One region of the Pseudoalteromonas maricaloris genome, then DNA from elsewhere that is predicted to be linked to it. Evidence: predicted binding sites of a transcription regulator. Region 1 holds the regulator's gene; each other region holds the start of a gene.
What was found. The regulator sigma-54, encoded in region 1, starts transcription at its own class of promoters, with help from an activator protein. The targets are predictions, from matches to a motif close to GTTGGCACGNNNNTNGNNT.
Positions count from the first base shown of each region.

Region 2: a site for sigma-54 is predicted at 1,910-1,928, ahead of fliE (flagellar hook-basal body complex protein FliE). Genes of this name have one in related genera too.
Region 3: a site for sigma-54 is predicted at 2,325-2,343, ahead of CTT31_RS05785 (flagellar basal body rod protein FlgF). Genes of this name have one in related genera too.

Region 1 covers NZ_CP024625.1:3,679,930-3,684,218, forward strand. The annotation lists gene lptA (lipopolysaccharide transport periplasmic protein LptA) at 1-356, shown strand, start outside; gene lptB (LPS export ABC transporter ATP-binding protein) at 356-1,081, shown strand; gene CTT31_RS16370 (RNA polymerase factor sigma-54) at 1,128-2,627, shown strand; gene hpf (ribosome hibernation promoting factor) at 2,657-2,944, shown strand; gene ptsN (PTS IIA-like nitrogen regulatory protein PtsN) at 2,946-3,404, shown strand; gene rapZ (RNase adapter RapZ) at 3,397-4,263, shown strand; gene CTT31_RS16390 (HPr family phosphocarrier protein) at 4,264-4,289, shown strand, end outside.
Region 2 covers NZ_CP024625.1:1,401,031-1,405,319, forward strand. The annotation lists gene CTT31_RS05935 (sensor histidine kinase) at 1-332, shown strand, start outside; gene CTT31_RS05940 (sigma-54-dependent transcriptional regulator) at 329-1,708, shown strand; gene fliE (flagellar hook-basal body complex protein FliE) at 1,967-2,299, shown strand; gene fliF (flagellar basal-body MS-ring/collar protein FliF) at 2,320-4,038, shown strand; gene fliG (flagellar motor switch protein FliG) at 4,031-4,289, shown strand, end outside.
Region 3 covers NZ_CP024625.1:1,363,776-1,368,064, reverse strand. The annotation lists gene flgH (flagellar basal body L-ring protein FlgH) at 19-702, opposite strand; gene flgG (flagellar basal-body rod protein FlgG) at 719-1,507, opposite strand; gene CTT31_RS05785 (flagellar basal body rod protein FlgF) at 1,524-2,288, opposite strand; gene flgE (flagellar hook protein FlgE) at 2,412-3,812, opposite strand; gene CTT31_RS05775 (flagellar hook assembly protein FlgD) at 3,854-4,289, opposite strand, start outside.

The DNA of each region.
Region 1 (4,289 bases):
ATCGCCTAGAAGTCCACCGCCGCGCGGAGCTTGGTACTAACAAGCAACTGCTTGTTGCAACTGGCAGCCCAGCTATTTTCAGCGAACGTCAACCTGATGGTAATTTGCTAGAAGCCAAAGCAAACGAAATTCGTTACGACGTTGCGAAAGGCACCTTAGTCATTTCTGGCGATGCGGAAATCAATCAAACTGGGCAAAAAATCAATGCGCAAGTCATCACCTATGACATTGAAAAGCAATTGATCAGTGCTGAGCGCTCAGACCAAGAAGATTCTCGGGTAAGAACCATCCTTGTTCCTGTTGATGACAAAAAAAACGCAAAAGATAAAAAAGCGCAGGAAGAAGGTAACAATTAATGAGCGAGCTCAAAGCAACTGGTCTAGCAAAGAGTTATAAAGGTCGTGAAGTCGTCAAAAATGTTGGCTTAAGTGTTAAGGCTGGCAGCATTGTAGGCTTATTAGGACCAAATGGTGCAGGTAAAACCACTACGTTCTACATGATTGTAGGGTTAGTACCAAGCGACAAAGGTTTTATTCAGATTGATGATGAAGATATCACTTTGCTACCGATGCACAGCCGCGCGCGACTTGGTATTGGCTATCTACCGCAAGAGTCTTCAATCTTTAGAAAACTCACGGTCTATCAAAATTTGATGGCGATTTTAGAAACTCGAAAAGACTTATCTAAAGTTGAGAGAGAAGCTGAACTCAATGAGTTACTGGATGAGTTTAATATTCAACACATCCGTGACTCACAGGGCATGGCATTATCGGGAGGCGAAAGAAGACGCGTAGAGATTGCTCGCGCTTTAGCCGCTAATCCTAAGTTTATCCTGTTAGATGAACCTTTTGCTGGTGTTGATCCTATTTCGGTGTTAGATATAAAGACAATCATAGAGCACCTAAAAAACCGCGGTATCGGTGTGCTAATCACCGATCATAACGTTAGAGAAACACTGGACGTATGTGAAAAAGCCTACATCGTTTCACATGGTGAGTTAATCGCTGCAGGCACGCCAGAACATGTTTTGGCAGATCAAACCGTAAGAGATGTCTACCTAGGCGAACAATTCAAGCTATAGTTAAGACGTAGTATTAATAACTGTTAAAAAGGATTGTTAGAGATACATGAGGCAATCATTACAGCTGCGCATGGGGCAGCAACTTACAATGACTCCACAACTGCAACAAGCCATTCGCTTGCTGCAGCTTAGTACATTGGATCTGCAACAAGAAATACAAGAAGCATTAGACAGCAATCCATTGTTGGAAGTGGAAGAAGGTGATAATACTGACGGCGAAAACGCTGACCAACACAGCCAAGAAAAAAGTAGTGCTGACGACAATCAAGATTCAAGCGATGAAGCGCAGGTTAGTGACTATGAAATAGACTCAGATACCGCCATGAGCAAAGACACTGTCAGTGATGACCTTGCCATGGATGTCACTTGGGATGAATATATGAGCGCAGCACCCGCTGCAAGTTCAGGCCCACTTCCTGATGACGATAATGTTTATCAAGGGGAAACCTCTGAATCTCTCCACGACTATCTCATGTGGCAACTTGAGCTGACACCATTTAGTCCAACAGATAGAGCGATTGCGATTGCGATTATTGAAGCGGTCGACCTGTCAGGCATTTTAACACTGTCTTGCGAAGACATTTTAGAAAGCATTAATGACGAGAGTAGCGAAGAGCCTATTGAGCTGGATGAAGTCGAAGCCGTGCTCAAACGTATTCAACTTTTCGATCCTGTCGGTATCGCAGCGCGTAGTTTACAAGAATGCTTGTGTATTCAGCTAAATCAGTTCGCTCCGGATACGCCATGGATTGCCGAAACAAAAATGATTCTGACAGAGCATATCGACTTGCTTGCCAGCCGTGACTATCGAACTTTGGCAAAGAAAACGCGCCTTAAAGAAGCCGATCTCAAAGAGGTCATGACGTTAATTCATAGCCTTAACCCAAAACCAGCGGCAAGCATTATTCATGAAGAGCCTGAATATGTGATCCCTGACGTATCGGTGAAAAAAGTAAAAGGTCGTTGGGTCGTAGAGCTAAATCCTGATGCTATGCCTAAAATAAGAGTAAACGACCATTACGCTGCGATGTCTAGAACAGCGAAATCCAGTACGGATAGTCAGTTTATTCGCTCACATTTACAAGAAGCAAAGTGGTTTATTAAAAGCTTAGAAAGCCGAAATGATACATTATTAAAAGTTACCAATTGCATTGTGCAACAACAACAGGCATTCTTTGAACATGGCCCCGAAGCAATGCGCCCTATGGTGCTAAATGATGTTGCTGAAATGGTTGAGATGCATGAGTCCACAATTTCCCGTGTGACAACACAAAAATACATGCATACACCTCGGGGAATATTTGAGCTGAAGTATTTCTTCTCTAGCCATGTAAGTACAGAAAATGGAGGTGAGTGCTCCTCTACAGCAATTAGAGCACTTATCAAAAAGCTGATAGCTGCAGAAAATACCGCTAAGCCATTGAGTGACAGCAAAATTGCAGATATTTTAGCTGAGCAAGGAATTAAGGTAGCGAGACGCACGATTGCAAAATATCGTGAATCCCTAGCCATTCCACCGTCAAATCAGCGTAAAAGCTTGATATAAGACGTAAAACCCAAGAAGGAAAAATGCTTATGCAACTAAATCTAACTGGTCGCCATGTAGAAATTACTGACTCATTAAGAGACTATGTCACCAACAAGTTTGCGAAGCTAGAAAGGCACTTTGATCATATCAATAACGTGCATGTGATCCTTGATGTCGAGAAACTAGTACAAAAAGCAGAAGCAACATTACACGTAAACGGCGGCGAGCTATTTGCATCAACAGAGCATCAAGATATGTATGCCGCAATTGATGGCCTTATCGACAAGCTAGATCGTCAAGTTATTAAACACAAAGAGAAGCTCACTCGACACTAAGATGAAATTAAGTGAATTAGTGAACAAGGACTGCAGTAAAGCTGCGGTCCTTTTTAATAGCAAAAAACGTATTTTAGAATACATCAGCGAACTGGCTCATAGCCAAATTCCAAATACCAGTCAGCATGCTATCTTGGACGCTTTAATGGCGCGAGAGAAATTAGGCAGCACAGGGATCGGTAAAGGCATTGCCATTCCCCATGGTCGACTTGAAGGTTTGGATAAAATCCTTGCAATGGTGCTTGTCAGCGAGCAAGGGATCCAGTTTGAAGCCATAGATAAGCAGCCTGTCGATATTTTTGTCGCGTTCATCGTACCCGAAGGTGATAATCAACAGCACCTGAAGACCTTAGCGGCGATTGCTGATACACTCAAAGACAAGTCTTTTTGCAAAATGCTTAGACAAGCAAAAAGTGACGATGAGTTATATGCAGTGATCCAAGGTGAACTTGATGAGTGATGAAGAAAAAGGACTCGAGCTTATCATTATCAGTGGCCGCTCAGGCTCTGGTAAATCTGTAGCGCTTCGAGTATTGGAAGACTTAGGCTACTATTGTGTAGATAACATTCCGGTCAATTTGCTGCCGTCTTTAGTCCGCAGCGTTTCGGACAATTATAATAAAATAGCAGTCAGTATTGATGTCAGAAACTTACCTAAAGAACAGGACGAGTTTAATGACATTCTTGAATACTTACCAGGCTTTGCCAAACCTACCCTGTTTTATTTAGACAGTGACGATCAAACCCTGATAAAACGCTTCTCAGAAACACGCCGTTTGCACCCTCTTTCACTGCATAATCTTCCACTAGATGTTGCAATAAAGAAAGAACGGGAATTGTTAGACGTATTGATCACTCGCGCCGATTTTCTCATTGATACTACAGGCCTGAGCGTTCATCAACTTGCAGAAGATATCCGCGAAAAAATCTTAGGTAAAAAAGACAAACAACTCATTATTACCTTTGAATCTTTCGGCTTTAAACACGGTATCCCAAAACAAGCGGATTACGTTTTTGATGCGCGCTTTTTGCCCAACCCACATTGGGAGCCTGAGCTTAAGCCGCTAACTGGCCTAGATCAGCCAGTCAAAGACTATTTGTCGAGTCACAGCATCGTGCAAAAGTTTACTTGGCAGATCCAAACCTTTGTACAAACTTGGTTACCACACTTAGAGCGTAACAATCGCAGTTATCTAACGATTGCAATAGGATGTACAGGTGGGCAACATCGCTCGGTATATTTAGCGCAAACCATTGGTGAGCGTTTTGCTAAAACCCATCCCAACGTCAAAATTCGCCACCGTGAGCAAGAGGGTTAAATGTTAGAAGATACGTTTTTAATCCA
Region 2 (4,289 bases), 1.8 Mb from region 1:
CTGCGCTTGCAAGTGCGATCCAAAACCTGATCCACAACAGTATTCAAATAATTGGCAGTGCGGCACACATTGAACTTAATGCAGAGCGCGAGCCGTGTGGCGAGTATGTACGTATCTCAGTTGTTGATAATGGTCCTGGTATTGATGAAACCTTAGTAGACAAGTTGTTTGAACCATTTTTTACAACTAAGTCGCAGGGGACTGGGCTAGGACTTGCGGTGGTTAATTCGGTCGCTAACGCGCACAAAGGGTTTGCGCAGGCAGACAATGTTGAAGGTAAGGGCGCACGTTTTAGCTTGGTACTACCACTAATTGAGGCGGAGGAACTATGAGTAACAGAGTTTTAGTTGTTGAAGATGATGCTGGTTTAAGAGAAGCACTTATCGATACATTGCAGCTTTCAAATATCGAGTGCGTAGAAGCAAGTTGTGCGGAACAAGCCGTTTTATTGCTAAAGCAGGAAACCTTTTCTTTGGTGGTGAGTGATGTGCAAATGGGTGCCATGAGTGGGCTTGACTTGTTAAAGACCATTAAACTCAACTATCCCGAATTACCGGTATTGATGATGACAGCATACGCGACCATTGATGATGCGGTTGAGGCGATGAGATTGGGTGCCATCGACTATATGGCTAAGCCATTTGCGCCTGAAGTATTGCTTAATATGGTTGGACGTTATCTACCTGAGAAGGAAAAAGAGACAGATGGCCCCATTGTTGCCGATCCCAAGAGTATTAAACTACTTGAACTGGCTGCAAAAGTAGCTAAGTCGGATGCCAGCGTGATGGTACTTGGACCAAGCGGTTCGGGTAAAGAAGTGTTGGCTCGCTATATTCACGATAAATCCGACAGAGCAGACGAGCCTTTTATCGCAATTAACTGCGCTGCAATCCCAGAAAATATGCTCGAAGCGACTCTATTTGGTTACGAAAAGGGGGCGTTTACAGGTGCCATTCAAGCGTGTCCTGGAAAATTTGAGCAAGCACAAAAGGGAACGATTTTGCTTGATGAGATCACAGAGATGGATTTGGGATTACAAGCAAAATTACTTCGCGTGTTACAAGAGCGGGAAGTAGAGCGTTTAGGCAGTAGAAAAACCATTTCACTGGACGTCAGAGTGTTGGCAACCAGTAACCGCGATTTAAAAGAAGCGGTGGAGGATGGGGTATTTAGAGAAGATTTATATTATCGCCTCAATGTTTTCCCGCTAGAGTGGTTGCCACTGAAGGACAGAGCAGGTGATATCGCGGTGTTAGCCGAGCATTTGTTGGTAAGACATACGCAAAAAGCAGGCAAGCCAACACCTATATTAAGCAGCGGTGCAAAGCGCAAGCTCAGTTCGCACACTTGGCCTGGAAATGTAAGAGAGCTAGATAACGTAATTCAACGTGCCCTGATTTTGTTCCAAGGTAATGAAATTCAAGAAGATGATATTTTTATCGAAAATTTCTCACCGATGGCTTTGATTGAATCTGCTCCACTTGTAAATCATGAAGCATCAGCTTTAATGGAGCGCTCACAAGGTGAGGATGAAATCATTAGCTATAAAGATGAGCTACAGGATAAAGAACACCAAATTATTTTAGATACGCTGGCAAAGTTTAACGGTAAACGCAAAGAGGTGGCGGAGGTATTAGGTATGAGTCCTCGCACACTTCGCTACAAGCTGGCAAAAATGCGAGATTTAGGGATTGCGCTACCCGCTTAACCTAAGTTAGCTGAGCTTAAAAAACAATGAGTTAGTTCGTTGCTTATCCAAACCTCAGGCTAAGCTTTATCTGTTAATTCAAATTTAATCAGGTGCCTATAAAGATCTGCAGATCTTAGGCGCCTAGTTTTCACTTCTATGTACTGCCAATTTTTCGACATGATTAAAATTCCATAAGGTGTTGAAAACAAAAGATTTTAAGTTGGCACGTTTTCTGCTTTATTACAGGTAACTAAGAGTTATTTTGAGTAAAGCATCATGAAAGTACAATCATCAGCGCTATTTCAAGAAATGCAGGCAATGGCTGCAGAAGCGACGAGAAACACACAGCCATCAGTGCAGCCGGTTAAGACGGCGGCATCTTCATCGGCTCAGTTTGGCGATTTACTCTCAGACGCACTTAATACGGTTCATGGCTTACAACAAGAAGCGAAACAAAAAGTCACCGCTGTTGAAATGGGTGACAGAAGCGTTTCTCTTGCAGAAGCCATGATAGCGAAACAAAAATCGTCGGTCGCTTTTGAGGCAACAGTGCAAGTTCGTAATAAACTTGTTGAGGCCTATAAAGAAATCATGAGCATGCCAGTTTAATTGAGTGACTGTGGAGAGTAATCGTGGCTACTAATCAATCAACAGATCTTACGCTTTCCGATGCCGCGCTGAATAATGACAGCGGATCGGATGAGCAACAAGAGCAAAAATCAGGCTACTTCAGTGCGCTAAGCGGTGTTGATATGTTGCGCCAGGTTACTCTGGTTATTGCCCTTGCTATTTGTTTAGCAATCGCAATCTTTATTATCATTTGGGCGCGCCAACCAGATATGCGCCCACTTGGTAAATACCCAACAGAAGAACTCGTCGAAACGTTAGACTTTTTAGACCAACAGAAAATTGAATACCAATTAGATGGTAATACCATTTTAGTTGCTGAGTCGGACTATCAAGACATAAAACTACGCATGGCGCGTGACGGTTTTACCCAATCTCCGAGTTCTGGCACTGATATTCTGATGCAAGATATGGGTTTTGGTGTTAGCCAACGTCTTGAAAGAGAGCGTTTAAAGCATAGCCGTGAGCAACAACTTGCGAGAACAATTGAAGAGTTACAAGACGTAAATCGTGCAAAAGTGTTGCTTGCAATACCAAAAGAAAACGTCTTTGCACGTCGCGAGAAAAAGCCCTCAGCAACCGTAGTTATTACCCTTAAACGTGGCAAAACGCTTGGCGGCGAAGAAGTTGATTCAATCGTAGACATCGTGGCATCAGCGGTACAAGGTTTAGAGCCTTCACGCGTGACCGTCACCGATCAAAACGGCCGCTTACTCAACTCTGGTTCTCAAGACTCTTTGGCTGCACGCTCGAGAAAAGAGTATGAAATCGAACGTAAGCGTGAACAAGAATATCTAGAAAAAATTGATAGCATCCTGATCCCAACTGTAGGTCTTGGTAACTTTACCGCGCAGGTTGACTTAACGATGGACTTCAGCGCAGTTGAAGAAACGCAAAAACGTTATAACCCTGATCTACCAGCGGTTCGTAGCGAAACGACGTATGAAGAAAATAATATTGGTGGTTTAGCTGTAGGTATTCCGGGGGCGCTGACTAATCAACCTCCCATAAACTCAAATATCCCAGAGATTGCGGGTCAAGGCGGCAATGGTCAAAGTGCAACACCAAGCAGTAATCAAAAAGAAGCAACCCGTAACTATGAGTTAGATACCACTATTAGCCATAAACGTCAGCAAACAGGGGTTATTCGCCGGATCAGTGTGAGTGTGGCCGTTGACTACCTCGCAAAACCTGATGCTGAAGGTAACATGGCAATGGCGCCGCGTACGCAAGAAGAGTTAAATAACATCCGTCGTTTGCTACAAGGTGGTGTGGGCTTTGATATGCAGCGAGGTGATGCGTTAGAGGTAGTTACTGTGCCATTCGTACGTGAAGATCTCACTGAAATGCAGGAGATACCACTTTGGGAGCAAGATTGGTTTCAAAAGACAATTCGTCTTGCAGCAGGTACCTTAGTGATCATTGTGCTAATCTTAGCGGTAGTAAGACCTATGCTTAAGCGTCTAATTTACCCAGATGATACGCTTGAAGATTTTGATGAAGATGCGTTGACCAGTGGTGTTGATTTAGGTGACAGTACACTCGATATGCTAAATAACGAATTCGATGAGTCTGCGGTTGGCTTCTCTTCTGACGGTAGATTACAATTGCCAGACTTACATGGCGACGAAGACCTACTCAAAGCAGTACGTGCCTTAGTTGCTAACGAACCAGAACTCTCATCACAAGTTGTGAAAGCGTGGTTGACAGAAGATGACTGATCAAGAACAAAAACAATTGCCCGCAGCCTTTGACGTTGACAAGCTAGATGGCGTCGACAAGGCTGCCATCTTACTGCTTAGTTTGACTGAAGAAGATGCGGCTCAGATTTTGAAACACTTAGAGCCAAAACAAGTGCAAAAGGTCGGTATGGCAATGGCCTCCATGGATGACCTATCTCAGGCTAAAATAGCAGCTGTGCACAATTTGTTTATCGAACAAATTCAAAGTTTTAGTACAATTGGTTTCCAAT
Region 3 (4,289 bases), 1.8 Mb from region 1:
TTGTTCATTTTCAGCACCTTAAAACGGCATCAGCGCGCTCATAAAGAAACTCGTTAACCAACCTGCGCTTTGCACTTCTTGTTGGTCGCCTTTACCTGAATATTGAATTCTGGCATTTGCCACTCGATTGGACTCAACGGTGTTATCTGCGGTCACATCCTGAGGTCTTACCAATCCTTCTAAGCGAATAAATTCCTCGCCAGTATTGAGCGTTAACCACTTTTCGCCGCGGATCACTAAATTACCGTTAGGCAATACTCGGGTGACATTGACCGATATATTCCCGAATAAGCTATTTGACTGATTAGATTTCGAATCACCAGAAAAAGAAGAGCTGGATTTAGCACCAAACTGTATCGCTTCCTTCCCAATATTGATGGCATTGCCGCCAAGACCAATCACAGGGTCTAAGCTTGAATCACTGGATTTATCCAGCTCAGAATTCGCAGCTTTGGTCGCCTGAGTCGTTTCTCTGAGTACGATGGTAATAATATCACCGACTCTTAACGCTTTTTTGTCAGCATAAAGATCATTGGAAAACTGCGTATTAAACAATGACCCTGTTGCTACCATTTGGGCTTGATTATCCTCGGGGTAGATAGGTGCATAATACGGATCGTCACGCACCACATTTTTATTTTGTGTTGTACTACATCCAGATAATGCAGCGACCGTTACGATGGCTAAATATAATGCACGCATAATACCCCCTACCCAATTACAACTGTTGATTAATGTAGCTCAGCATCTGATCTACCGTTGAAATCACTTTTGAATTCATCTCGTACACGCGTTGTGTCTCGATTAGATTTACAAGCTCTTCGGTAACATTAACGTTTGACGTCTCAAGTGCGCCTTGAACTACTTTACCTAACCCCTCAACGCTTGGGTTACCTTGTACAGGTGCACCACTTACCGCAGTTTCTGTGTACAGGTTTTGACCAATTGGCTCAAGACCTGATGGATTAATAAAGTCACTGATCGTCAACTGCCCAATGACAACGTTTTCAGCTTGCCCTGCAACGCGCACTGATACTTCGCCATCTTGAGAAATAGTGATTGACTGTGCATCGTCGGGCACATTCATCTCTGGTAACACAGGAAAACCCGCACCTGAAGTAACTATCCGTCCTTCTTCATCCGTCGTGAACTGACCGTTTCTTGAATACGCAGTTGTGCCATCTGGCATCTGAATCTCAAAAAAGCCCGGCCCTTGGATCATCCAATCCAAAGAGTTTTCGGTACTTAACATATTACCTTGAGAAAAATTCTTTTGGTTAGCAACCACTTTGGCACCTGCACCAAGCATTAAGCCCGATGGTAGTTCTGTATCTTGAGAGCTGCGGCCACCTGGCTGATTGATGTTTTGATACAGTAAGTCTTCGAATATCGCGCGGCTCTTTTTGTAGCCGACGGTACTGGCGTTTGCCAAGTTGTTCGAAATAACTGAAATATCAGTTTGCTGAGCATCTAAGCCTGTTTTACTTATCCACAATGCCGGATTCATAATCTCTACCTCACTCTTAAACTATGCGTAGGAGCGAAGTGTGTCGCTCATCTATTTCTTCAGCTGTTTTCATCAGCTTAATTTGCATTTCAAATTGTCTTTGATGGTTGATCATATCCACCATCTCATGAACGGGATTGACGTTGGACATCTCTAAGAAGCCACTCATTACTTTTGCAGTTGGAGATATTTCACAAAAACCACAGATCCCATCTTCTAACTTATCTTCTTTTGGTCTATAGAGCCCGTCATTACCTTTCTGTAGCTTACTATTATCTGCTTCAATAATTTTCAGCCTATCAACCACCTCAAGAAAGTTAGCGGGGGCACCTTGTGGACGCACTTGAATAGAGCCATCGTCACTAAACACCACTTTATCAACGGGGATAGGTAAGACAATAGGTCCACCTTCGCCAATAAGTTGACGCCCGTGAGCTGTGACTAACGCACCGTCATTACGAATGTTAAGCGTGCCGACTTTGGTGTACGCTTCTTCGCCCGACGCATCAACGACGCTGATCCACGACTTATCATCTACTGCAATATCAAGCTCACGGCCAGTTTCAACGATTGCACCACCGGTCATATTAGTACCTGGACGTTCTTGCATAGCAAAAACCCGAGAGGGTAATCCTTCTCCGAATGCCTGCATTGAACGCGCTTGAGCAAAATCTGCTTTGAAGCCAGTCGTGTTGGCATTAGCAAGGTTATTCGCTTTGAGTGCCACACCGCGTAAGCTCTGCTTAGCGCCTGACATTGCGATATACACCATTTTATCCATGACGATGACCTATAAAATTCAAACTTAATCTAGTTAATGCAAACACAGTGCCAAAGTGATGAGATGTTTTTGACGGGCATAAAAAAGGCTGCCTTTGTAGCAGCCTTTGGAGGGCATAATATATTATCGGATCTGTAATATATTTTGTTGTAATGTTGAGTTAACCTCAAGCGCTCGAGAGTTCGCTTGGAAGTTACGCTGGGCACTGATAAGGTCAACTAACTCGTTTGTGAGGTTGACGTTCGATTGCTCTAACGCCGATGAACTAATACCACCAAGCGTACCTGTGTTTGGCTCGCCTGCTAGTGGCTCACCGGAAGATAGACTTTTCTTCCACTCAGTATTACCAATCGCTTGGAGGCCCTGAGAATTCGGGAAGCGTACGAGCGCGACTTGCCCTAGGAAAGTCGAGTCACCGTTAGTGTATGAAGCTACTACTTTGCCATCAGTACCAATATCAATACCAGCTAGTCGACCTACGGTTGCACCGTCTTGTTCCAGAGCTTTCACTTCAAATCGACCTGATGAATATTGTGTCGGTAACTTCTGAGCCGTGTTTGCTTCATCACGCCAGTTAACAACAATATCATTCGGGAAGGTTGCGCCGTTTTCTAACAAGTTTGACATACCAATAGTTGGATCGACCGCATCTTGAGGACCTGCAAGACTAAGCGGGTTAAACGTCGTACCCGTATTGTTACTAAATGTCAGTGGTGAAGCTGATGGATCATCCGCTGTTTGTGAAGGAATACCACTTGCGTCAAAACGAAATACGCTTACTGGAGTGTATGGCACAGGTGGTGTAGCGGTTGGGTCAATTTGCTGCGCATTGTGGTTAAATGGCTTATCGTCCATTGTTGCGTAAGTTGACCATTCATTATCCGCCGTTTTTCTGAAGAATAGCTGCAGTGTATGTGATTCACCCAGTGAGTCATATACCGTAATTGCCGTTCTTGAGTTATACGATGCACTTTGCGTAGGATCGAATGCAATCGTAGGTGGCTGCGCCGTTGCATCTAGATTAAATGATGTATAAATTTGCGATGTTGCTCGAGGAGACCCTGATGCATCTGGAATTTGAATTGGCGATGTTGTGCTTAGACTCAAAGACGTTGTATCACCTGTTGATGGATCAACAGGGAAGCCTTGCAAGTAGTCACCTTTTGCATTCACGATAAAGTTGTCTTTATTTAATTTAAATGCACCAGCTCGAGAATACGTAAAATCCTGTGATTGAAGAGAATTTGACATGGCAAAATAGCCTTCGCCCTCAATCGCCAAGTCTAGCGAGTTCTGCGTGAACTTTAATGACCCTTGGTGAAACTGCTGCGCTACCATAGTAGTTTGTACACCATCACCATTTTTCGTTTTGCCAGAGCTAAAAACCGAAGACGCGTAAACATCAGCAAATTCTGCGCGAGATTCTTTAAAACCCGTCGTGTTCACGTTAGCAATGTTATTTGCTGTTACGTCCAAGTCTTTTTGCGCGGCGGCAATACCTGTCAGTGCTATATTGAAACTCATACTCTCACCTCTAAGTTCTTAAGGTTAATTCTTTAAAACTACTATGCTATTTCAGCAATATCAGTTAAGCGCACCGCGCCTTCTTTGGTATTAATGACGATGCCGTTAGCACCATTAACATTAACACTGTCAATATTTCTAAATGTGGCCGAAGGTAAAGTCTGATATTCACCTTCAATCATGCCTTCGGCTTTTATGGTGTATTCCCCAGGGGGCATCATCTCGCCATCTTTATTCTTACCATCCCACTCAAAACGCACAGCGCCTACACTTTGCTCACCAAACTCAAGCGTCTTAACAATCGCTCCAGATTCGTCATAAATACCCACAGATAAATTCTGCACAGGCTCTTGGACAATCACCGAGCCCTTTGTAAGTGCATCATCACCATGTTCTAACGTCGTTGATTCGAGTAATGCTTTTTTACCAATCAGCGTTGATGCTTGAAGCGCTGAGTTAGAAGTCATTGATGCAGCT